DNA from 3 places in the Chryseobacterium sp. JK1 genome. Region 2 is predicted to be linked to each of the others. Evidence: riboswitches for the same ligand, from Rfam matches in the RefSeq annotation. Region 2 holds a riboswitch; each other region holds the start of a gene.
The links. A riboswitch is a leader RNA that binds a small molecule or an ion and turns the genes downstream of it on or off. The one in region 2 is predicted to bind cobalamin.
Positions count from the first base shown of each region.

Region 1 (8,184 bases), 2.7 Mb from region 2:
GATATGATCACGGCTATTGCTGCCGCAGAACCTAAAATGGAGATTGAAATCCCTTCAGGATTTCTTTACAGCCTAAGCTATAACCATCATATTCCAAGCCTTGATGACTACTGGTCTACCTGGTCAGGAACTACTTCTGAGGCTATGTCATTTAATAACGGGGTTAATAATGATCCACTAATTGATGGGAAATGGTATGGGGTTTCTTATGGTTATGATCCTCCTTCCCACCCTTCTACTCCAGTTCCTGCCTACAGCTCTTTATGGTATACTTCTTCTCAGATCACCAGCTGGATTGGGACAGGTAACAATAAAAGTCTTGTAGTTATCGATTTCGGAACAGATGGTACTGCTGGTACTGCCAATTCTTTTGTATTCGGAATCAGGTATAACGGAACTATAACTGCGGAACAGGCTTTACAGCTGATACAGTCACAGGCTTCTTATTTTAATTATACATCCGCCAATAACCAAATCTCTAATCTGACACTGAATACATTTACAGGAAATTCTGCAGGAGCCGGAAACTGGAAATTATACAAGGGAAAAGATCTTTCAAGCTGGCAGGCAAAATCTAATCTTTCTCAGATTCAATTAAACAATAACGACTGGATGGGATTAAGCTTTGGGCAGAGAAGACCTATTACTCCTACAGAAGCTGCGAATGCTACATTAGGGGTTGCTTCTGTGAATAAAAAAGTATTCCATATTTATCCCAATCCGGCAAGTGACTTTATCCAGATTGAAACCTCTGAAAATGTGAAAGAAGTGAATATATATTCTGCTTCTGGCCAAAAAGTGATTACAACACAAGCAACAAAGATTAATATTCAGGCATTAAGCTCAGGAATTTATTTTGTAGAGATTAAAACGGCTAACCAATCCACAATACATAAGATTGTAAAAAAATAGAGATACATTACCGTATTTCTATTTTAATTGATATCGCTGACCAACCTTTTCCAATATTTTGATGGTTTAAGGAGGACAGTATACAACAAGACTTTCTCAATTTTTGAGGAAGTCTTTTTTCCGTTATGAGATTTCATTTTAATAAAGAACTTATAAAATGAATAGATCATACGTCACAATCTTCTTTATTTTAATACGAAAAACCTAACAACAACCCATAACATATTGATAATTTCGCAAAAACAGTTGTGAAAAAATTTATTTAATGTCAGAAAAGCCTAAAAATCAGATATAATTCATAAAAAATCACTTATAATTTATGTGATATATTTGCAGCGTTTTAAGGTTGAACACTGTTCATTAATAGGGAATCAGGTAAAAATATTATTTAAATCCTGAGCTGTACCCGCAACTGTAAACTATTCAACTTATAGTACATGACACCACTGGACCCAAAATCCGGGAAGGTAGCTATAAGATGTGAGCCAGGAGACCTGCCTTATACCAATTTCAACTTTCGGGAATAAAAGTTTATGAAATAAAAATCTCAACAGATTTTTTCATGAATGTTTTGCCCTGAAGTGAAGTTTCGGGAATAAAACTTTAATTTAATAATATCATGAAGAAAATCTATTTTCTTATTCTTGCATTTGTCATTTCTTTTGCAAATGCTCAAACTGAAGGAGTCCTGGTACTCAACGAAGGCGGCGCCGGAAGCAATAATGCTGAAGTATCGCTGATCTCCAACCAATCGGTTGTTACCAACAACTATTATAAAACACACAACAATAATGCGGCGTTAGGAGATACTGCACAGGACATTAAAATTTTTGGTGATAAAATTTTTGTAGTTCTTAATATTTCCAATCAGATAAAAGTTCTTAATAAATCGGATTTCTCTTTGATTACCACTATTACATCCAATGTTAAAAACCCAAGATACATTGCCTTCAGTGGGAATAAATTCTTTGTAACGAACTGGGGAGCAAGCGGCGGACAAACCAACTATGTAGCTGTTTATGACCTCAACACTTATACCCATCAGGCTAATATCACGGTTGGAGAAGGACCTGAAAAAATCTACAGCAAAGACAATAAACTGTATGTTTTGCTAAAAGGAGGTTTCGGAATCAACCATTTTATGGATATTATTGATGCAACCAGCAACTCAGTTTTATCAGAAATAAATGTAGGAGATTTTCCACACAGTATTTTTGAAAAAGATAACCTTCTTTACATCATGAGTTCCGGAAATCCTTATGTTTCCAATTCTTTTGGAACTTTTACGGTTTACAATACAACCACTCAGAGTGTTGCTTCCACTACAACATTTCCTGCCGGAACAAAACCAGCTTATATGGATACGGATGGTACGAATATTTACTATGTGAAAGATGCTTCTATTTATAAAACTTCTATTGCAGCACCTTCTTTTTCGACCAATGCAATTGCAACTCCTCCTATTACAGTAAACAGTTATGGTTCAGCTTATGGATTTAACATCGTTAATAACAATATCTATATAGCGGATCCCCAAGGCTATGTTGCTCCTGGAAAAATCTACATGTATAACTTACAGGGAACATTACAAAATACTTTTACAGTAGGCCTACTTCCTAATCAAATTATTGCTTACAACAGCGCATCTTCAAGTCTTTCAACCGTTGAAAACATAAAAACATCTAAATTGTCACTATATCCAAACCCTGCGAGTGACAAATTCTATGTACAAGGCTTAAACAGTGGAAACGTTCAGGTTTATGATGCGAATGGCAGAATGATCATCAATACTCAGTACACTCAAAACGGAGTTGATGTAAATAATCTTCCTAAAGGAGTATATGTTGTAAAAATCACTGATAAAAACAATAGCTTCAGCGAGAAACTAATCATCAAGTAAGATTTACAATGCAAAAAATAGTAAGCTTTATATGTACCTTTATCGTTGGTTTGTGTTTTGCCCAATTCACTGCCAATGACGTAAAGTTCTTCGTGGGAACAGGTTCTCAGATCGCCTATTTTGTAGCAGACTTTAAAGATGGAACGGATGACAGATCATATGCCTGGGGAGTAAGGTTTAATCCCGGACAAGATATAACCGGAGCTCAGATGCTTGAGATGATCAAAAACGCAGAACCTGCTTTTGATTATAATGCAACCTTTAATAATGGTTTTCTTGATAAGGTAAGTTTCAATAACCATTCACAGCAATCCACACCAGATTGGTGGAGCCTATGGACTGGTGACAGTACCAGTAGCTGGGGTCTGGGAGGATGGATGAACAGCGGAACTATTGTAGATGGTAAATGGTATGGTGCAAGCTACGGATTCAACAATCCTACAGCACAGGCACCTGCTACCCCTATTGCCGCTTACGGTTCTTCATGGTATAATGCCTCTCAGATTACCCATTGGATAGGTATCGGGGCTAATAAAAGCTTAGTGGTTGTAGATTTTGGAACGGATAATGCTAATGGAACTGCAGATTCTTTTGTATTCGGAATCCAATACAATGGAACCATCACTGCTGAACAAGCTATGCAGATGATTGCTGCTCAGACAAGCACATTTAGCTATACTTCAGCGGCCAATCAGGTTTCTTCTTTATCATTAAATTCTTTTTCCGGAACAGCCAACGGAACCAATTCCTGGAAGCTATACAAAGGAAATAATTTGTCAAACTGGAAAAGTAACGCCAATCTTTCAGCAATCACATTGAGTAATAATGAATGGTTTGGATTAAGCTTCGGGCAGAGAAGACCCTTTACTCCTACTGAAGCTTCTAATATTACACTGGGAATATCCAATGTAAGTAAGAAAAATTTCAGTATTTATCCAAATCCGGCAAGTGATTTTATTCAGATTGAAAGTCCTGAAAGTATTAAAGAAGTGAATATTTATAATGTTTCGGGTCAGAAAGTAATAACGACTCAGACTTCTAAAATCAACATTCAGTCTTTAACCACAGGAATGTATTTTGTTGAGATTAAAACCACTAACAGTACAACAGTACATAAAATTGTAAAGAAATAATGAAAGCGCCGTAAAGGCGCTTTTTTTTATGAATGTATAATAACCACCCCGTCACAAATTCTTTGAATTTTTGCCACCCCTCCAGAGGAGGGGAATTTGTAGGTCTTCATTTTGAATAATCGTTATAATTTCCTTACAATTTGTCATTTTATAGGAAGACTAAACAATTTCTGCTATGGCTTAAAAATAAGATTTGGTAATTGTTGATAACATAAAAAAGCGCATCCAATTGGGTGCGCTTTTCTTATGATTTTGCAATCAATTATTTTTTCTCTGTAGATCTTTGTAAAACCTCATCTACCATTCCGTAGCCTTTAGCTTCTTCAGAAGTCATCCAGTAATCTCTGTCAGAAGATTTCTCTACCCACTCGTACGTTTGACCTGAATGATGACCGATGATTTCATAAAGCTCCTGCTTTAATTTCAACATTTCTCTTAAGTTGATCTCCATATCAGAAGCAACCCCCTGAGCTCCTCCTGAAGGCTGGTGAATCATCACTCTTGAGTGCTTAAGTGCAGAACGCTTTCCTTTTTCACCTGCTACCAAAAGAACAGCTCCCATTGAAGCAGCCATACCTGTACAGATTGTTGCTACATCAGGCTTGATGATCTGCATCGTGTCATAAATACCTAAACCAGCATATACACTACCACCAGGAGAGTTGATATAGATCTGAATATCTTTTGAAGGATCGGCACTTTCTAAGAATAAAAGCTGTGCTGTAACGATATTCGCTACCTGATCGTCAATACCTGTTCCCAGGAAAATAATTCTGTCCATCATCAGACGGGAGAAAACGTCCATCTGAGCAACGTTTAATCTTCTTTCTTCCATGATGTATGGGGTAAGATTCGTTGGGCCATACATTCCCATATACTGATCGGTAACCAGACCGTTGTTTCCTAAATGTTTTACAGAGAAATCTCTGAATTCTTTTTTAATGTCCATATTTCTATTATGTATTATTTTAAACAAATATTTCGAAGTTTAAATTACAATATTTATTCCTAAAATTTTATAGGACTTTTTGTCACAGAATACAAAAAATTGTCTTTAAACTACCTTTTTCTATCTACATAAATTCCTTTGATCGGGGAATATTCAATAATATTGCTCAGCCTTATTGAAGCCTGTTTAAGCAGAGTGATCTTTTTGATCAGTTCATAATACTTTGTCTCGTCAGTATTGCTGTACTGATCCAGTTCTTTTGCCGTTTCTGTAATCAGGTAATCAATATATCTGTATTTATGCAGGAGAACATCTCCCTGAATCTGATCTGCAACTTTATCTCCATAGTTGGGAGGATAAATATTTCTGGAAGCCCAGTTTTCAAGATCATCAAGAGGAATCAAAGCATCTACTACTTTGTTGGTGATCGCTTCATCCATAAAAGATACAAAAAAGTTTCCACTTCTCAACTCATCTTTTTGAATCCCTTCCCTCACCTGTTCAATGATGATTTCATTTCCTTTAATCAAAAATGCATACTGTTCCTCTTCAAAATGGTGAAGAATTTCTTCAATCACGGTGATTTCGTATTCTTCGTTCTTTTCATTTCTCCGCTTCAGGATAATATCTCCAAATGCCAGCATATGTTCTACCAGCTTATTCTCCATAAACAACACCTGAAACAGGAAAGGATCTTCTTTTTCCTCATCTAAAGGCACAATCTCCATCTTCGGAGCCACCTTATCTTTTTGCTGCTGCTGAACATGATGAGTTTGGTTCTGCGTGATCTGCTTCTGAACATCCAGCTCATTAAAGAGACTCTGCTCAGAAAGACCGAATTTATTGGAAACCTCTTTAAGATAAACCTCTCTTTTCAGAGCATTCTGTACAAAGGAAACAGATTTTACAATATCCCTTATGGCTTCTGCCTTTTTTATAGGATCATTTCCAATGTCTTTTAACAGAATTTCCGCTTTGAAATCGATGAAATCCATCGCTTCATTTTCGATATACTTTTCAACGTAATCCTGCGGATGTTTTCTGGCAAAGGAATCCGGGTCGTCTCCGTCGGGGAAAAGTAATACACGGATATTCATGCCTTCCGTCAAAAGCATATCAATACTTCGGAAACTGGCTTTAATTCCCGCATTATCTCCGTCGAAAAGAATGGTTACGTTTTCCGTAAGTCTTTTGATCAGTTTAATCTGCTCGGTCGTCAGGGAAGTTCCGGAACTTGCCACCACATTTTCTATTCCAGACATGTGAAGTGAAATCACATCCATATATCCTTCCACCAAAAGACATGCATTCTTTCGTGAAATAGCCTGCTTACTTTGATTCAGTCCGTAAAGGACGTTCGATTTATGATAAATCTCTGTTTCCGGCGAGTTAAGATATTTTGCCGTTTTGACATTATTTTTAAGAATTCTGGCTCCAAAACCAAGAACCCTTCCTGAAAAGCTATGAATCGGGAAGATCACTCTTTCACGGAAACGGTCTACTCCTGCCGGGGTATTTTCCGGGAAAATAGAAAGTCCTGATCTTTCCAGTATTTCTTTGGAGTATCCTTTCTCCAAGGCATATGTTGTAAAGGCATTTTTTATTTCAGGAGAATATCCAAGCTGGAATTTCCTGATGATATCATCCTTCAGTTCTCTCTCTTTAAAATATGATAAACCAATACTTCTTCCTTCTTTTTCGTCCCAAAGGATTTCCTGAAAGTAGGTATTGGCAACCTCATGAATTTTATAGAGAAGATCTTTTTCTGTCTGGGCATTTTTCGCTTCCTCAGAAATTTCACGCTGATCTTCCTCTATTTCAATTCCATATTTTTTGGCGGCATGACGAAGGGCCTCAGGATAGGTAAAGTTCTCAATTTCCATCAGGAAAGAGATTGCTGTCCCTCCTTTTCCGGTTGAGAAATCTTTCCAGATCTGTTTACTGGCTGACACTACAAAACTGGGTGTCTTTTCCTCATGAAACGGACTCAGTCCCTTATAGTTAGACCCGGCTCTTTTCAACTGCACATATTCACCCACAATCTCTTCAACGCGGATCGTGGAGAATATTTTATCAATGGTCTGTTTGGAAATCATGCTGTAAAATTAAGTATTTTATGGAGAAGTTGAATGCTTTTTGGTTGAAGACTCTTCGAGTAAAGTGTTGGATATTTTCAATAATAAGTAAAAATATATTTACATTCGTTATTTTTGAAAAACTATGAAATCTAATCTATGAAATATCTTAAAGGAGGACTAATTTCCATCTGTACCATCATGATTCTGTTGTTTATGTATCTGGAATGGGGTGGCTCATATATTATGAAAAATACGGACAAGAAAATGATTACTGAATATCTACAAAGTAGTAATCAGTTACCTCAGAATTTCATCATTTTTTATAATACTGTATATCCTAAATCTTTATCACAAAATTCATGGGATTTCTCTCTAACAAACCTTAGTCAGTCTCACCTCGATATAAATGAATGTCCCTGTCGTTATAGTGGTAACAGAATTATGCCGACTTTAGATATTCAAAACAAAATATCATGGAATTATATTCTCCTAATAAGATACATTGAGCAAAATTATACACAGAAAGACTGTTTAAACTTTAATTTCAGTAATTTTGACTTCTTAAATAACAGAAAAGGTATCGAAATGATTTCTCAGAATTTATTTAATAAATCTGCAGAAAAATTACAGCCTGTGGAAATGGCAGAAATACTTGCCTTATATGAAAATCCACGTAAAAATGACCGATATAGAAATCCTGAACACACCAAAAACAGGACCATGCATTTTTACAATTTGTATTTGAGCAATTTGAAAGATATACAATGAATTATACCATCCACACCATCGAAGACTGGCAGGAAGTTGTTGACAGCATCCTTCCTCAATTAAAGCATAATATTCTGCTATTAAAAGGAAATCTGGGAGCCGGAAAAACGACTTTCACCCAATTTCTGCTTAAAAATCTTGGCAGCACAGATGAAGTCAACTCCCCTACCTATTCTATTGTCAATGAATATATTACTCCCAAAGGAAAAATATATCATTTTGATCTTTACCGCCTAAAAAACATTGAGGAAGTGTACGATATTGGGATTGAAGAATATCTTGATAATTCATTCCTATGCATCATAGAATGGCCGGAAGTGTATGAAGAAGAGCTCTACGGGCTCAACTACCACACAATGAGTATTGTGAACACGGGTGAAAACAGAGAAGTTTCATTCGATTAAATATTATGTATCTTTGCTCATTAATTGAGTGTAAAAAACA
Region 1 covers NZ_JBODRU010000001.1:189,708-197,891, reverse strand. Annotated here, with positions in the region: gene ACQ76T_RS00995 (T9SS type A sorting domain-containing protein) at 1-912, shown strand, start outside; cobalamin riboswitch at 1,239-1,428, shown strand; gene ACQ76T_RS00990 (T9SS type A sorting domain-containing protein) at 1,532-2,812, shown strand; gene ACQ76T_RS00985 (T9SS type A sorting domain-containing protein) at 2,821-3,945, shown strand; gene clpP (ATP-dependent Clp endopeptidase proteolytic subunit ClpP) at 4,208-4,894, opposite strand; gene dnaG (DNA primase) at 5,005-6,990, opposite strand; gene ACQ76T_RS00970 (transglycosylase domain-containing protein) at 7,129-7,740, shown strand; gene tsaE (tRNA (adenosine(37)-N6)-threonylcarbamoyltransferase complex ATPase subunit type 1 TsaE) at 7,737-8,144, shown strand.
Region 1: linked by a shared signal. The riboswitch ahead of ACQ76T_RS00990 (T9SS type A sorting domain-containing protein) and the one ahead of ACQ76T_RS12890 (TonB-dependent receptor plug domain-containing protein) in region 2 are both predicted to bind cobalamin.

Region 2 (8,184 bases):
TTGCTCAGGTATGGGTAGATGCCTGGAACTCTCATGATTTGGAGGATATCCTCTCCCATTATTCTGAAGATATTGAGATTACAACTCCAATGATAGCCATTGCTACAGGTGGTAAAGAAAGTTCTTTACAAGGGAAAGCATCTATTCGGGAATATTGGCATAAGGCCCTGGATAAATTTCCGGATCTTCATTTTGATTTGATTCATGCCACTGCAGGAGTAAATTCTGTAGCACTATTTTATAAGTCGATCATGGATAAACATGCCATTGAGGTTATGTTTTTTAATGAAGAAGGGAAAATTAATAAAATGTATGCCCATTATGATTAATGAGCTGCATCGGTAGAAACAGACACTATTATTAACGATGAAAATTAATCTTACTCAAAATAAGAATTTAAAACTATTTAAAATCATTTCTGAAGCAGCGGAAAGGAATAATCAGTCCGTGTATATTGTGGGCGGATATGTTCGCGATCTTCTGATGAAAAGAAAAGCTTCCACCGATATTGACTTTGTAACGGAACAAAGCGGTATTGAGCTTGCTCAGAATGTTGCTCAGGATATTGATCCTAAATTAAAGGTTTCCGTTTTCAAAACTTATGGAACCGCCATGATCAAGTATAAAGATCTTGAGCTGGAATTTGTTGGCGCAAGAAAAGAAAGTTATACAGAAAACAGCCGAAAGCCGGAAGTAGAAGGCGGAAGCCTGGAAGATGATCAGAAAAGAAGAGATTTCACCATCAATGCAATGGCGATTTCTTTAAATCAGCATAATTTCGGAGAACTCATCGATCCGTTTAATGGGATTGAGGATCTTGAAAAAGAAATTTTAAGAACGCCATTAGAACCTGCTCAAACGTATTCTGACGATCCGTTGAGAATGATGAGAGCTGTACGTTTTGCTTCTACATTAAGCTTTACGATTGAAGAGAATTCTTTAAACGCCATCAAACAGGAATCTGAAAGAATCAAAATTGTATCTATGGAAAGAATCATGGTGGAATTCAACAAAATCATGCTTTCTGCAAAACCTTCTGTAGGCTTAAGTTTAATGGAAAAAACAGGACTTCTGAAACTGATTATCCCTGAACTTCTAGAACTGAAGGGGGTGGAAGAAGTGGAAGGACAAACCCACAAAGACAACTTCTATCATACGCTTGAAGTAGTAGACAATATTTCATTGAATACAGAGAACCTTTGGCTTCGATGGGCAGCATTGCTGCATGATATAGGTAAAGCGCCAACCAAAAAGTTTGTAGAAGGTACAGGCTGGACTTTCCACGGACACGAGTTTCTAGGTTCAAAAATGGTAAAAGCTCTTTTTCAGAGGTTAAAACTCCCTTTAGGAAGTGATATGAAGTACGTTCAGAAAATGGTAAAACTATCTTCCCGCCCTATCGCTTTGATTACGGATGATGCTTCTGATTCTGCATTAAGAAGACTTTTATTTGATGCCGGAGAAAACCTTGAGGACCTTTTCACTCTTTGTAAGGCAGATATTACTACTAAGAATTCTAAAAAACAGGAGAAATTCAAAAGAAACTTTGAATATGTTGCCGTAAAAATAAAAGAAGTAGAAGAAAAAGATCAGGTAAGGAACTTCCAACCTCCTATCACAGGAGAAGAGATCATGGAAATGTTTAATCTTAAGCCAGGCCGTGAGATCGGGATTTTAAAAGAAAAGGTAAAAGAAGCCATTCTTGAAGGCGAGATTCCCAATGAAAAAGAAGAAGCTACCAAGTTTGTGATTGCTGAAGCAGAAAAACTGGGATTAACATTGTAATTCTATTATAGATAAAAATAAGCCCGGCGGGATCTTCGATCCCGCCGGGCTTATTTTTTTCCCATCTTCTCTGAAAACAAACCCGGGCGGTTTCGAAGAAACCGCCCGGACAAAAAACACAAATGATGAAAAAAAATAAAAAATTATATTTTCATATGCTGTTTGGTACATTATGGATTTACATATGCTCCATTGGCCCCTAGACCTCCTGTTTTGAAGCTAGAAATCTTGCTTCCATTCGCTGCAGAATATACAGTCATTTCACTTTCTGCTTTAAAGCCTTTAACATCCGATGCAAAGATTTTTCCATCAACAACATTAAAGCCGTATAATGTAAAATAAGCACCTCCTCCATCTGAGGCTGTTAATAAAGCAGTGGTAGGAACAGTAGGAGTTGCTACACTTGTAGTATATACTTTAGTTCCTGAACTGAAATAAAATTTACCATTATCGATCTGAAGATTTGTAGCATTTGGAATTCCTGTTAAAGTAATAACAGGTGTAATTGTTCCTGTACTGGAAATCTTATAGATATAAGAATCTGTAGTTGTTGAAGAAATAGTATACACATTTGTATTATCTGAAACAATTCTGTTGATGTCACCGTTCGGAACGGTAATCTGCGTCATATTATCAGTCGCTGTATTAATATAGGTCACTTTATTTCCTGATCCAAATGTAGCATTCTGTACAAATACATTTCCTCCGGCTTGTACAATTTTATCTATATTTTCAGTAAAATCGGTTTTCTTTACCAGTGAAAGGTCAGAAATTTTATATTTTGTTACACTTTTAGCGCCTGAAGACAAATTCATATTAGTAACATAAATAAATCCATTTGCAAAGGCAATCCCTCTTGGGTTGTTAATCTGATCCGTGATGGTCCCTACTTTTTTAAAAGTATAACGATCTACAACAACAATTTTATTAGAATTGTTCATCACAAGGTATGCCTTGTTACCGTCCAGACCAATGGTCTGAAGAACATCTCCCAATATTTCGTTATTGTTATTGTAAGCATAGATATTATCCTGTTTCAGGCCTAAATCTCTTGTAAGGAACATTACGTTAGCTCCATAGGACTGAAAATTTCCTTCATTGGAAATTAAATATCCGTTCTGGTAAGTGATAGGTGATATTTCTATGTTATCACTATCATTGCTACACGAAATGTTAAATAACAATACAAATGCAAATAGTACCGTTAAAATTCTAGTTACTCTCATAATATATTAATTTTAGTTTTTAAAAATTAATGGCTGCATACACTCCATAATTTCTTTTAGGTAAAGGATAAAAAGAAACTGTTTTGTAATAAGTGTTTGTTATATTATTCACTTTAACACCTAGAGTATATTTCTTTGAAACTGTTGCCGAAATTCCTGTATTTAAAATAAAATAAGGATCAATCGCCGTATCTCTTTTTTCATCCGTTCCTGTATATGTAAGGCCATTCACAAGTGCCTGAGCATACAATTTGATAAAACCATATTCATAATCCAAATTGGCTGTTCCACGGTGCATTGGAATATAAGCTAATTGTTTCTTAGACTCCTTATCTATCGATTTGGTATAATAATATCCTGCACTTATTCCTATTTTATGGTTTCCGAATTGTTTATTAAAAGACAACTGAGACTCCAATCCGTAAGATTCTGTTTTGTTGACATTAAAGGCCTGCCAATATCCCAGAGCTGTTGGCATCCATACAATAAGATCGGTTCCTTCCAAAAAGTAAGGAGACACATTCAGTTTAAAACTTCCTACTTTAAATTCGTGGTTCATGTCTACCTGAACAGAAGTTTCCGGTCTCAGATCTTTATTTCCTCCCGGTTCGTAATAGATATCATTAAATGAAGGATATCTGAAGTTTTTAGACAAATTAAGTCCTACATTATACCATTTTGAAGTGTTCCATTTTCCGGAGAATGAGAACAAAACCGGAGAACTGATGTCTTCTACAAAATCTTTTTTGAATCCCCCTTCAAAGCGCAGATCCTTCGTTGCAAAATACCTCAATAAGGCAGAAACAGAACCTATATTTCGGCTTACATTCGTTATTCCACTTTTGTAACCTTCCCCTTTATTCACCTGAAATTCTCCAATAAGGTTCACATTCCATTTTGAATTCAGGAAATAGTTGAAATCATTTTTTACAATATAATTTTTCCCTGTACCACCGCTGGATTTAGGAAGATTTAAATCTCCATAATACTGGAAGTTTTCTTCGGTATATGCCGCTTTGAATGCGTTACTGAATTTTGCTTTATTCCAGTCCCAGGCAATAAGACTTCTTACACTTTGGGTTTTATATTTTGTTTTGGTTGCTGTTTCTTCGTATACTGGGTAATGCTGCGAAGAGTCAAAAAACTGACTTTGCCATGATACCTTGTGCTCGTTGGTTACTTTATAGGAAGCCCCTACGTTGAAGGATGTATTGTAGTAATTTCCGTTCCTGTTGATGTAGTTCAGGTCACTTACTTTATAATCGTTTTCACTTACAGAATAATTTCCCGAAGCTTTAAAACTGAACTTATCATTGCTGTAAGAACCTTTAAGAAAGTTATTAAAAGTATTAAAAGAAGCAACTTCTGAAAATAATGAACCATGGAACCCTTTATTAAAATCCAGGGTATTGTTCATATGAATACTTCCGCCCACTGCTCCACTTCCGTAGATGACACTTCCGCCGCCGGCTTTTATTCCAATCTGATCATATCCGAACAAAGGCATATTGTTGATATCTCCCTGTCCTAAAAAATTAGAATTGATATTAATTCCGTTCCATACAAAGGCGGTCTGCTGTGCAGTAGTTCCCCTGAAAGACGGTGAAGAAACAGCACCACGGCCATTTTCCTTAATATAAACCTGCGACTGAAACCTCAGCAGTTCGGAAAGATTGGTGGAATTTTTCTCAGTATCTTCGGGAGAAATGGTTTTCACAGGGTGAAAGAGCTTCACTCTATTCATCTGGTTATCGAAGATGTAAATCGTATCAATGACTTTCTCTTGCCCGAAAAGAAAACAACCATACGATGAAAAAAGCAGTACTAAAGATCTTTTTATATTCATATTAATGCACTTTTCCTCCGAAAGCAATATGTTTTTTATGATTATGATTCTGGCAGGTCTCCTGACTTTCGCATTCTGCACCTTCCCGTGATACACAGTGGTTGTTTGCAGAAACTTTTGTTGCGATTTACAGTTGCGGGGACAGTCCGGGAGTTACACCCGATTCCCTTTTCATTCCAATACACTGGAAACCAAATTTCTTGCAAAGATAGCTTTTTATATCTATTTGCCAAAGATCCCTGAGATCATGATCAATACTTTTATTCTTCCTTCATTTCATCTCAATATCATATAGAAAAATGGCCATTTTCAATATTGAAAACAGCCATGTAAAATCCCACTTTTACTATTGATGATATGAATTTAAAACTATATCCGAATTTATTTTTTAATGAATTTATAGGATTCCATCTTTCCTCCTTTCAAAGAATACTGAAGGATATAATTTCCTTTAGATAAAGATGAAACATCCACCTGATTATGTATAGAACTAAAAGTTTTTACGATTTGCCCTACCATATTGTAGATCTCTGCTTTTTCTATTTTTTCTGTTCCTTGTATGTATAAAATATCTGATACAGGATTTGGATAGATGCCCGTCACAGCTTTCTCTTTAACAATATCATTCACAGATAAAAATTCTGAAAGATCCAGGTAAAACCCAACAATCTGATTGGATGCATTAGTACCTACCCCTGCTATCTTCTTTCCATCCTGGGAAATTGCCAATGGAAGCCCCATAGAGACACCGTTGGTTGCAATTCCTAATGATGTGGCATAATCGTTCAGATTAATACGACCTCCGGCTTGAGTCCAGATAAAGCCTTCCCCCGACATTGGCGGAGCCCCAAATGCTCTATAAAAACCTATAACGGTAGATCCGTCAGCCGAAATACCTGTTGCACCCCCTTTAAAGCTGAATGATGCATTAGGATGTGTTATATAAGTAAGCCCCGTAACTGTATTCCAAACATAAGGATTAGGGTTTGCCGCTCCAATTATTGTATTTCCGTCTGCAGAAACACCTCCTGCTTCCCCTACATTATTCCCGTTATTATCTGTAATAAAACTTTCTACTCCGTCTATCCATTTAGCCCCGCTTCTTGTTCCTGTTGCCTCGTCCTGCCATCCTACTACTACTGTCCCTGCAGCACTTATTGCATTTGCTCTGGAACTTCTTCCGGCAACCATACTTCCTAAATCTATAACTCCGCTTACCGCGTCCCACTTTACCGCATGAGCATTGGCTGCAGTAAGATAACCCAATCCTACAATGGTACTTCCGTCTATCGACATTCCCCAGGTAGAACTTACACTGCCATCCCAACCTGTAGGAACAAGCCCACCTCTGTTGGTCCAGGTAGAATTGGTAATATCATACGTTGATATTTCATTAAAACCCGTAGTAGAATTTGTAATCGTAGATGCTATTTTAGTTCCGTCATTAGAAACTACCGTTTTTCCTGAGGCAGGATATCCGTTTGAGATTGATCCAATCTGTACCAATCCGCCAGCAGCAGACCATTTGAATATAGCGCCCGCACTGGTATGCATACTTACAACACCATTATTGGAAACTGCCCCTACATTATAATTACCAAGTCCCATTACGGTAAGCTGAGCATCTGCCATTCCAACTTTTAAGAAGAAACAGAACGCTACTACTTTCATTGACATTTTGTAAAAGTTTTTCATATATTGTTATATTTAGCATTTTGATTTAGCGAAAACAATATTAATATTATATTTACCCAATTAAAAGAAATTGGCTTTCAGAATTCGTGAATTTTAAAAGAATTTAAACAGTAAAAACTTAATAATCAAACACATAATAAAACCTCATTTTGAAGATGGATTTCATGAAAATCATTCAAAAAAACACAAAAAACAATTTATTATTTAGAGACGTAATTGAAAATAAGGGGAAAATTCTACTGCTGATACTTGTATTTTGGTCTGTTACCATGAATGGGCAGCTTAGCCAGGACTTTAGTATTTTATCAGATAAAGCGTTTCAGAAACTCTATCAAAACTCAGATGAATGCATCAGCTATGCTCAGGGAATACTTGTAAATGATCAGGATGCAGAGCATCAGATTGTACTTCAGAATATTATTTCTCAGGCTTTTGCCATGAAAGGAGATTATGTACAGTCTGTGAATACGTTCTCACAAAAAGAAGATTCTGATCAGAGCCGGAAGCTTTCTTACTTTATGCAGATCTTCAGTGCTTATAATCTTGCGGATCAGTATCAAAACCTTGGGCTGTACAATCAGTCTAAAAAAATTATAACCGACCTTCTTTCAGATCAGAAACTCCTCAAAAGCAGTGATCTTAAACTCAGGATCACCACCGCAAAACTCTATCAGCTGCAAGCTCTGAATTTTGGAATTAATAAAGATTATTCTTCAGCCTTAAAAGACCTTGACAAAAGTGATCAGTATCTGGATCATCATAATGAAGAAAATAAAATAATCGCGATGGAAAACAGGATTTTCCGTTCCTTTTATTGGATGAAGCAAAACAAAATGTCTGAATACAAAGTACTGATAGAAAATATTATTAATGAACTCAACAATCAGGAAAGTCAGCCGTTTTTGCTGGGCCTGGCCTATGAAAATATTTCCCAGTACTATTTTTTGAAACAGGATTACAAAACAGCCATTCAGCAGTTGGAAATTGGACTTTCATTGGTGGAAGACCTTCCTTTCAATAATCTGAAAATTAAATTGTACGAATCATTATCCAGAAATTATTTCGCTCTGCATGACGATGCTAAATACCATCAATACTACAAATTATACAATGATTTGAAAACAAAAACAGATTCCAGCACAAAAGAAGGAATACGTTATATTGTAAAGCTTGTAGAAAATAATCAGAACAAAAGCATTGAATTTCAAAAGCAGACCTCGCTTAGAACCCTACTCCCTTTAATGATCTTTTTGTCCCTTATCATTATAGGATTGCTTGTTTATTTCATCGTCGAAAAAAATAAAAATAAGGACTTAAAGAAACAATTCGATTTCTTTGAAAGACAGAGTAGAAAACCGTCCCCAATCACTATTGTATCCAAAAATTCTTCTGATCCCGAAAAAATTACAACAAAAGATCCTGGAGTTTCCAGAATATCGAAGGAAAAGGAAGATGAAATTCTCCAAAAACTTGAAGAATTTGAACTGTCAGACCGATATCTTAATAAAAACATGTCGCTATCGGTGCTTTCCTCACAGATGGAAGTGAATACAAAATACCTGTCTGAAATTATCAATAACAACAAAGAGAAAAACTTCAATGGTTATATTAACAAACTAAGGATCAACCACA
Region 2 covers NZ_JBODRU010000001.1:2,842,343-2,850,526, forward strand. Annotated here, with positions in the region: gene ACQ76T_RS12875 (nuclear transport factor 2 family protein) at 1-329, shown strand, start outside; gene ACQ76T_RS12880 (CCA tRNA nucleotidyltransferase) at 367-1,785, shown strand; gene ACQ76T_RS12885 (YncE family protein) at 1,956-3,011, opposite strand; gene ACQ76T_RS12890 (TonB-dependent receptor plug domain-containing protein) at 3,031-4,857, opposite strand; cobalamin riboswitch at 4,892-5,068, opposite strand; gene ACQ76T_RS12895 (T9SS type A sorting domain-containing protein) at 5,239-6,552, opposite strand; gene ACQ76T_RS12900 (helix-turn-helix domain-containing protein) at 6,717-8,184, shown strand, end outside.

Region 3 (8,184 bases), 150 kb from region 2:
TTCTATCACGTATATCCAACCCGACAGCGTTGTAAAGCATTACTTCAAGCTTCGTGAAAATGAAGAGGAGGAGAAAAAGGAAATTGACAAAGTTCTTAGAAAACTGACAGCGGAACTGGCCGAGTTTCAACCTCAGCTTTGGAGATATCAGGTCTATATTTTTGACCTTGATCTCACCAGAGCGAAAGCCAAGTTTGCAGACCAGATTAATGGTGTTCTTCCGAAAATTAACCGCCATAAAACATTAAAGCTGAAGGATGCCTTTCATCCTTTATTATGGCTGAGAAATAAAGTAGAAAACAAGACCATTCATCCACAGACTCTTGCTTTAACGGAGCATAACAGAATCATATGTATTTCCGGACCGAATGCGGGCGGAAAGTCTATTACGTTGAAAACTGTTGGTTTGTTGCAACTGATGATTCAAAGTGGTATTCTGGTTCCTGTTCATCCAAAATCTGAAATGTTTTTCTTTGAGAAGATCATGACCGACATTGGTGATAATCAATCTATCGAAAACCACTTATCCACCTATTCATCAAGATTGAAGAAAATGTCAGGAATTATCCGTGAGGCAGATTCAGACACTCTTTTACTGATTGATGAGTTTGGTACAGGTTCTGACCCTGAATTAGGAGGCGCTTTGGCAGAAAGCTTCATGGAGTTTTTCTATGATAAAAAGAGTTTTGCCATTATTACAACTCACTATACCAATATAAAACTGGTTATAGAGCAGCTTCCTAATGCCCAAAATGCGGCTATGCTTTTCAATGAAGAAACGCTGGAACCGATGTACAAGCTGGAAGTAGGACAGGCAGGAAGTTCTTTTACTTTTGAAGTGGCGGAAAAGAACAAAATTCCAAGATTTATTATCCATTCTGCGAAGAAAAAAGTAGAGCACGATATTGTGAATCTGGATAAAACGATTGTAAAACTGCAACAGGAAAAGTATGAAGTTGAAAAACTAAAATCTGATCTTGCTGAAAGAAAGGAATCTGTAGAAGATAAGCGCGATAACCTTCAGAAACTGAATGAGCAGCTTCAACAAAAGCTTTTCAATTTTCAGAAACTGTATGAAGAGGAACATCGAAAACTTCAGTTTGGAAACAAAATTGAGGCTTTCATAGACAGCTATACCAAAGGAAAGTCCAGAAAGGATGTTGTGAAAGATTTTGTAAAACTTCTGGAACAGGAAAAATTCAGAAAAATTGGAGCTGACAAAGATGAATCCAAACGCCTTCAGGTGGTTAAAAGAAAAATCACTCAACAGCTGAAAAAGGAGGAAGTCATCGAAAAGATTGCAGAAACCAATGAAAAACTGGAAGAGCAACGCAAAACAGACCGTGCGATCTGGATGAAAGTAGGTCAACGTGTTCGTATTACAGGAAGCACCAGTGTTGGAACGATTGAAAAAATCTCCAGAAACAAGGTGATTGTGAACTATGGAACTTTCAAAACGACCATTGATTCGGATGAGTTAGAAAGAATTTAACACATTGAAAAAAATCAATTAAAATTGATTCGCAAATAGGAAGAGAGTACCTTATAAGTACTCTCTTTTTTTATCGTTTAGGCAACATAAAGATTAGATGCCTTCTATTTTTTAATAAATTTCAAACGGGTTGTATTCTCCTTATCTTTTAACTGAATAAAATAAATCCCTGTAGATAAATGCTGTAGATTTACCTGATGGTTTGAAACTTTCCCCTCATCTAATTTCTGGCCAGCTGCATTGTAAATCTCGAAATTAACAGCCTCTGAGATTCCTGAAATATTTAAAACATCTGAAGCCGGATTAGGATAAATTTCCGGCTGATGAGATTTTGCAGGCTCCTGTACTGCAAGAAGGGGATCCAAAAAATCTACTCCATAATCTTCGACTTCTCCATAGGTAAAGGTACCACAAGCATTACCTGGCAAAGTTTGACTGGAAATCACACGCATTACAACACCGCATCCGCCAATAACCGAGCTGGGTAATATCGGATAGCTGGGAACAGAAAATATAGACTGAGAAGTTTGCGTAACATTATTGGCAATCATCATTCTTTCACTGGATTCAAAAACACCGTTACCATTAAAATCAATCCATGCTATTACAGTGGTTGTACCCGGAGTTCCTGTCCATGTATTGGTTACAGAAATGTTGTTTCCCATACTTCCCACGTTCAATTTTATCCTACGGTTGGGATCGGTTCTGTAATCTGTATAATTGGACGCTCCGGAATTACTTACCATAGGATTCGAAATCCCCGTTGAATTTACTGTAACATTAGAAATATGCAGTAATCCCGAATCTGTAGATGCAGCACTGCAATAATTGAGTGAGGTATAGAAAATAACAGAAGACGATATATTTCCGGAAAGAGTATCCATTATCTGTACTTCGTATGCTGCACAAGGTTGAAGATTGCTAAGATCAAAACTATTAGCATTTATTACGGGTATGGTAAGCCATACGTTAGGACCAACTTGCCTAATTCTTATCGAGAAATTCGAAGATCCGGGAATAGGGTCCCAACTTACCGTTGCTGAAGTCGTCGTGATATTAGAAACCACTACATTGGTAGGAACAATAAATGCATTTTTTGTCATTACTGTTTCAGCAACATTTTTAGATTGATACCATGAAATAGCCCCCAATAGAAGAAAGGAACTCAAAAGTAGTTTTTTGGTCATAATTATTAGTTTTTAAAAAATTGATGAAAAATAGCATAAATCCCCATAATAATAGTTTATTTTTATTAAATATTTCAATTATTTCATTCAAAATATGAAGCAGTTTACCATCCTTTGGATTTTTTATAAAAAACTTATCATTCCATCTGTCTTTTTTTCATTGTTATTTTCTTTATTGTCTCCATTTAAAATAGAAACTTTTGGGTTAAGCTTTCTATTACTTTTCCCTGTACTTCATTATTTTATTTATGAAGTAAGGCTTAAAAATGAGTATCCCTTCTACTATCATTTTGGATTTTCAAAACTGTTTCTTTGGGGACTTACTTTATCTTTTAGCCTCATTGTAAAAACGATCATTGCATTTGTATGAGCAGATTACATATTGACAGTATTACCCAATCTTTTAATGATAAAAAAACACTGCAGGATATCTACATAGAGTGCAAAGTCGGAAATATAGCAGGTATATTGGGAAGAAACGGCTCCGGAAAATCTACTCTTCTTAAAATTATTTCCGGCGTCATGGGGAGCGATACTCAGTTTATACGATGGAATGATAAAGTACTGAAGAATATTTCCGATCGAAAAAACAGAATTGCTTATCTTCCACAACATTCTTTTCTGCCTAAAGGCGAAAAGGTAGCAAAACTGATTCATCTTTTCTGTAAGCGAGAATATGCGAATCAACTTCTGCATTCTCCACTTCTTTCACCGTTTCTCAATGAAAAACCCAGAAATTTGTCTTCCGGAGAACTGAGAATGATCGAAGTAATGCTTCTCACCTATTCTCAAGCTGATTTTATATTGCTGGATGAACCCTTTCACAGCCTTGCTCCAAAAGTTGTTGATGAATTAAAAGCAATCATCCGCTCCCAATCAAAAAATAAAGGTTTTATTATTTCTGATCATCATTATCAGGATGTGATGGATATCTCGGATAAAATATATCTGCTTTCTAATGGATATTTAAAACCAATACAAAACTTACAGGAACTCCGTCAATATAATTATCTTCCGAACAGCATTTAATTTATATATTTGAAGGATCAAAAAATTTTCATGATGACTTTCATAAACAAAGCATTTTATCTGTCTGTTTTCAGTATTTTTTCTTTAGCTTTTGTTAAAGGCCAGAATAAAGTTCCTTTTGGAGTGGTAAAAGCAGAAGAAGGATATGCCAATGTACGTGTACACAAGGATAATTACAGAAAAATCGTAGATAAGATCCGCATGCGTAAAGGTGATGTTTTTGTATATGTAAAGCCAGCTCCCGGAGAAACGGAATGGATCTGGATCAAATATCCTGAAAAACAGGATGACGACAAACCTTTTGTGCGTTATGAAACTCTTGATAAAGAAGGAATGGTAAATAAAGAGCGTATTGCTTATATTGATCAGCTTCCTGCTTATACTCCTTCCAAATCTAAAAACGGGAGATCACTCATTTTTACAGATAATTCTGATCCTAAAATACCTACAGCCCAAAGAAGCAAAGTCGTTATTGACGTCTACCCTTCCAATGCCGGATACCGTAAAAAAGAAAAAGATGCTGAAGGAAAACTTCTTACTATTGACAAAGTAAAACCATGGGGAATTGGTAATGATCTTCCTGAAGGAATGACAGAAATCAAATCCATCCGAGTACAGCAGCCGGGAAGAGGTTCTGTTTTTGTAAGAGAAGCCATCAAAAATATGTTCCAGCCCACTATGGATTTTGAGAATGTTGGAGTAACAGCACTTGACAATGATAACATTTTCCTTTATATGATCAATGGTACGGGAGAGAACAGATACACAACTCTTTGGACGATCAAAAAAGGTAGAGTAATCAGTCAGATTATTTACCATAATCCGGAATAAATTCATTATTTTTGCACCCGAAAAAGTTTAACACTTATTCATCATAGAAATTGGTTTTGCCTAACCGCAAATTAAAAGGGAATCGTGTGAAAATCACGGACTGTCGCGCAACTGTAAGTAACTGTAATCTTTATCAAAGATCCACTGTGCGGGGCATGGGAAGGAGATAAAAGATGTTACAAGTCAGGAGACCTGCCTATTTCTTAAACAAAAAACTTTCGCGATCTGAAGTTTGTTGATCTGATGGATTGTTTCAGGGATTTTTAAGATTCCTGTCATTATTCTGTTGTTTTGATACAATTTCATTTCGCTTTAATTAATAATGAAATATGACGACAGAAGAAAGAATTGAAACATCCGAAACAAGAATCTTTAAAGCGGTTTTTCCTAACACAACCAACCATTATGATACTCTTTTCGGAGGTACAGCAATGCAGCTGATGGATGAAGTTGCCTTTATCACAGCTACCCGTTTTGCAAGAAAAAGAGTGGTAACGGTAAGCAGCGATAAAATCGATTTTAAAAAGCCGATTCCTGCAGGAACTATTGTAGAGCTGATCGGCAAAGTTTCTTATGTTGGAAAAACAAGTATGAAAGTTAATGTAGAAATTTTCACCGAGCAGATGTATTCTTATGAAAGAGAAAAAGCGATTGTAGGTGATTTCACTTTCGTAGCTATTGACGAATTCAAAAAACCAATCCAAATACTATAAATTTGATTTTTTTGCCATAATTATTCCAGAATTTGACAGTTTTCTCTACGGTTTCCAGAGTACAGCTTTAGATTTCCAGAATTTTTATGGCATTTGGTTTTTATTGATTTTTTTATTGAACTGAAGAATCATTCTACATATGTTGCATAAAAAAACACTGCCCAGATACTGAGCAATGTTTATGTATACAATATTTTATTTCACCACTTTTTCTGTTTCCAGGCTTCTGCTCAGTAATACATCAAAAGCCTCTCCCATTTCATCAGAAGCTCTTTTTATAGCATTTTCAAGCATATTTCTGATTTGTTTTTCTGTAACCCCGGCTTCTGTCCAGCTTTTTCCGGAGGTATGCGAGTTCAGAATAAACGGCATGATTCTGTCGATAGAACAGGCAAATACGGCATCCGGAGTTTTTTCTTCTTCAAATTCCAGCCATAAATTGAAAAAATCTGTACGCAATGGCTCATCAAGAATCCCGAAAATCTTCTGTGCAGAATTTTTTTCTCTCTCAAACTTACCTACCATTGCTTTTTCATCAAAAAGGAAAGTATCACCAGCCTCTATTTCTACCAGATCGTGAATAGAAAGCATTCTTATCACTCTCAACAGATCAATATTTTCTCGGTTTTTGGCGTACGGATACAGGATCTGTGCCAAAATAACAATCTGCCAGGAATGTTCTGCGGTGTTTTCTCTTCTGGAATCGTCGGCATTATAGTTTCTTCGCTGTACATTTTTCAAGGCATCTACTGCCAGGATAAAATCAATCTCTTTCTGAATCTTCATTTTACTTTTCTTTGTTATATTCTTCTAATGAGTATACCTTCTTTCTGGTGACCCATTTATCTTTTATTTTTTCTTTGATGGTTACTTTTACACGATCTTCTTCCGTTTTGTCTTCTTCTTTTACCAGAACCTTATCCAGTCCTTTATTAGGAATAACGGCATATTCTATGGTAAAAATATTGCAGCATCCGGATTTTCCATAAGAAATAAGACGTTTGCGCTCGGAATCTACGTTAAACATATCCAAAGCATTGGAAGCTAATTCTGTAAGTTCCTTACTTTTCACAAAACTTAGCCGGGTACTATTGAAAACATATACATCATAGGACGCTCCGTTATAATTTCCCATATTACCATTTCTTATTGCGATATCTTCACTACCGTCAAAATTAAAATCATTGATAACAATAGGGCTTTCTTCCTTCGTTAATGAATTCATTTTTCCAGACAAGAGTTTTCTGTTCTCTGCAAGATACACGATAAGATCATCAGAGGTAAACGTCTGAATTTTTGTATTTTTATTATCAAACAATTCTACGGTTCCTTTACCGCCGCAACGTCCATCAAGGCAATCTTCTATCTGAATAACGGCACTGTAATTTTTGGATGCATCTTTAACTTCAAACTGATATTGCGCGAAACATAAGGGTCCCAGAAGCATAAAAGCTGATAAGTGCCTATACTTATTTAAAATATTCATAGTAATAGTAAATGATTTAGGTGTTTTCCTAGCAAAAATACGAATCATAATACCGATCACAAAATTCAAAACCATTATCTGAAGCATTTGAAACCATTAAAATTCTTTAAATACATTTCTGAGAAGCTGCTTCCCGCTATATGCTTTGGAGTGAACGAAAACTTCCCAACTGTTATGTAGAAATGCTTTCTGTATTCTGTGACTTTCTCCTTAACAGCCGATCCCTTAATTTTGTTGTAGGTATTTCAAAATATTTATACATCAAAATTGAAAGTCCAATTGTGAGACTAAAAAAAACACTAAAAGTTACCCCGGTATTTAACATGATAGGACTCTTAAAAAAATCAACCTTACCTATAATCCACTTTTGAATCAGCGAATAATGTATAAGATACATACTATAGGACGTTAAACTGATATAAGTAACAGGTTGTAAAATGATTTTCGGAGCTGATTTTATTGAATCTAAAAAAGGAAGCAGAAACATTGTAGAGATTGAGATAAAAGAAAAACTCAAAACCTGGTCAAAAAAAGGATTGAATCCATAGTTTAAATAATATTGATGTACAACCAGTAATATTATGCCGGCACAAAATAAATATTTTTTTGAACTTTCAAAAAACCGATTGTAGTAAGCCTTACTATACGCAGCTAACACACCATACATCAAACTGTCAAGCCTTGTTATTACTTGTTTCCTGTAGTATAAATCCCAGATGCTAATATCGGTTGCAGAAACGTTGAATAACATTCTATATGCTCTGAAAGATGTAGTAAATACAATGATTGATAAAATGGTAATGAGGACCGCTTTTTTTACACTTACATTTAAAAAATTGATTAAAGAAAAGATCATTACCGGTGAAATCAGATAAAACCACTCTTCAACACTCAAGCTCCACGCTTCCGGAAAAAAAGACGGGTGGGGTGTTTTGAAATTCTGTAGAAAGAAAAAGTATTTTATACTATCTGAATTAAAAACAAAATTTTCATTATAAATGATATTCAATCCAAGTAAAAGTATCAGTACTAAAAGATAAGCAGGAAGTGTTCTAAACCATCTTCGTTTCCAAAACTCCAACAATGTTTTAAAGGTAAATACTTCTTTATTGAGTACTTTAATTAAAATTCCTCCGATTAAAAAACCACTTAGAACAAAAAAGATAGTAACCCCATCAAAAATAAAATAGGATACAAATCCCTTTACCATTCTTGGCAAATACATCAAACTATGCCCTACCACTACAAACATGATCGCAAAGAAACGAAGAATATCCAGGCCGAAAACCCTACTTTCATCAAAATAGAGTTTAAATAAATTTTTAAAATTCATTATTTTGTTTTGCGAAAGATACAAATAATTCCTGCCTCATTTATTTAAAGAATAAATATAAGTTTTAATTATCCTTAAAAAAATCTTTAAATAATATATAAAATGGAATAAAT
Region 3 covers NZ_JBODRU010000001.1:2,690,620-2,698,803, forward strand. Annotated here, with positions in the region: gene ACQ76T_RS12210 (endonuclease MutS2) at 1-1,492, shown strand, start outside; gene ACQ76T_RS12215 (GEVED domain-containing protein) at 1,597-2,679, opposite strand; gene ACQ76T_RS12220 (hypothetical protein) at 2,774-3,049, shown strand; gene ACQ76T_RS12225 (ATP-binding cassette domain-containing protein) at 3,046-3,708, shown strand; gene ACQ76T_RS12230 (hypothetical protein) at 3,739-4,539, shown strand; cobalamin riboswitch at 4,574-4,753, shown strand; gene ACQ76T_RS12235 (acyl-CoA thioesterase) at 4,869-5,252, shown strand; gene ACQ76T_RS12240 (HD domain-containing protein) at 5,448-6,038, opposite strand; gene ACQ76T_RS12245 (XAC2610-related protein) at 6,040-6,738, opposite strand; gene ACQ76T_RS12250 (acyltransferase family protein) at 6,911-8,071, opposite strand.
Region 3: linked by a shared signal. The riboswitch ahead of ACQ76T_RS12235 (acyl-CoA thioesterase) and the one ahead of ACQ76T_RS12890 (TonB-dependent receptor plug domain-containing protein) in region 2 are both predicted to bind cobalamin.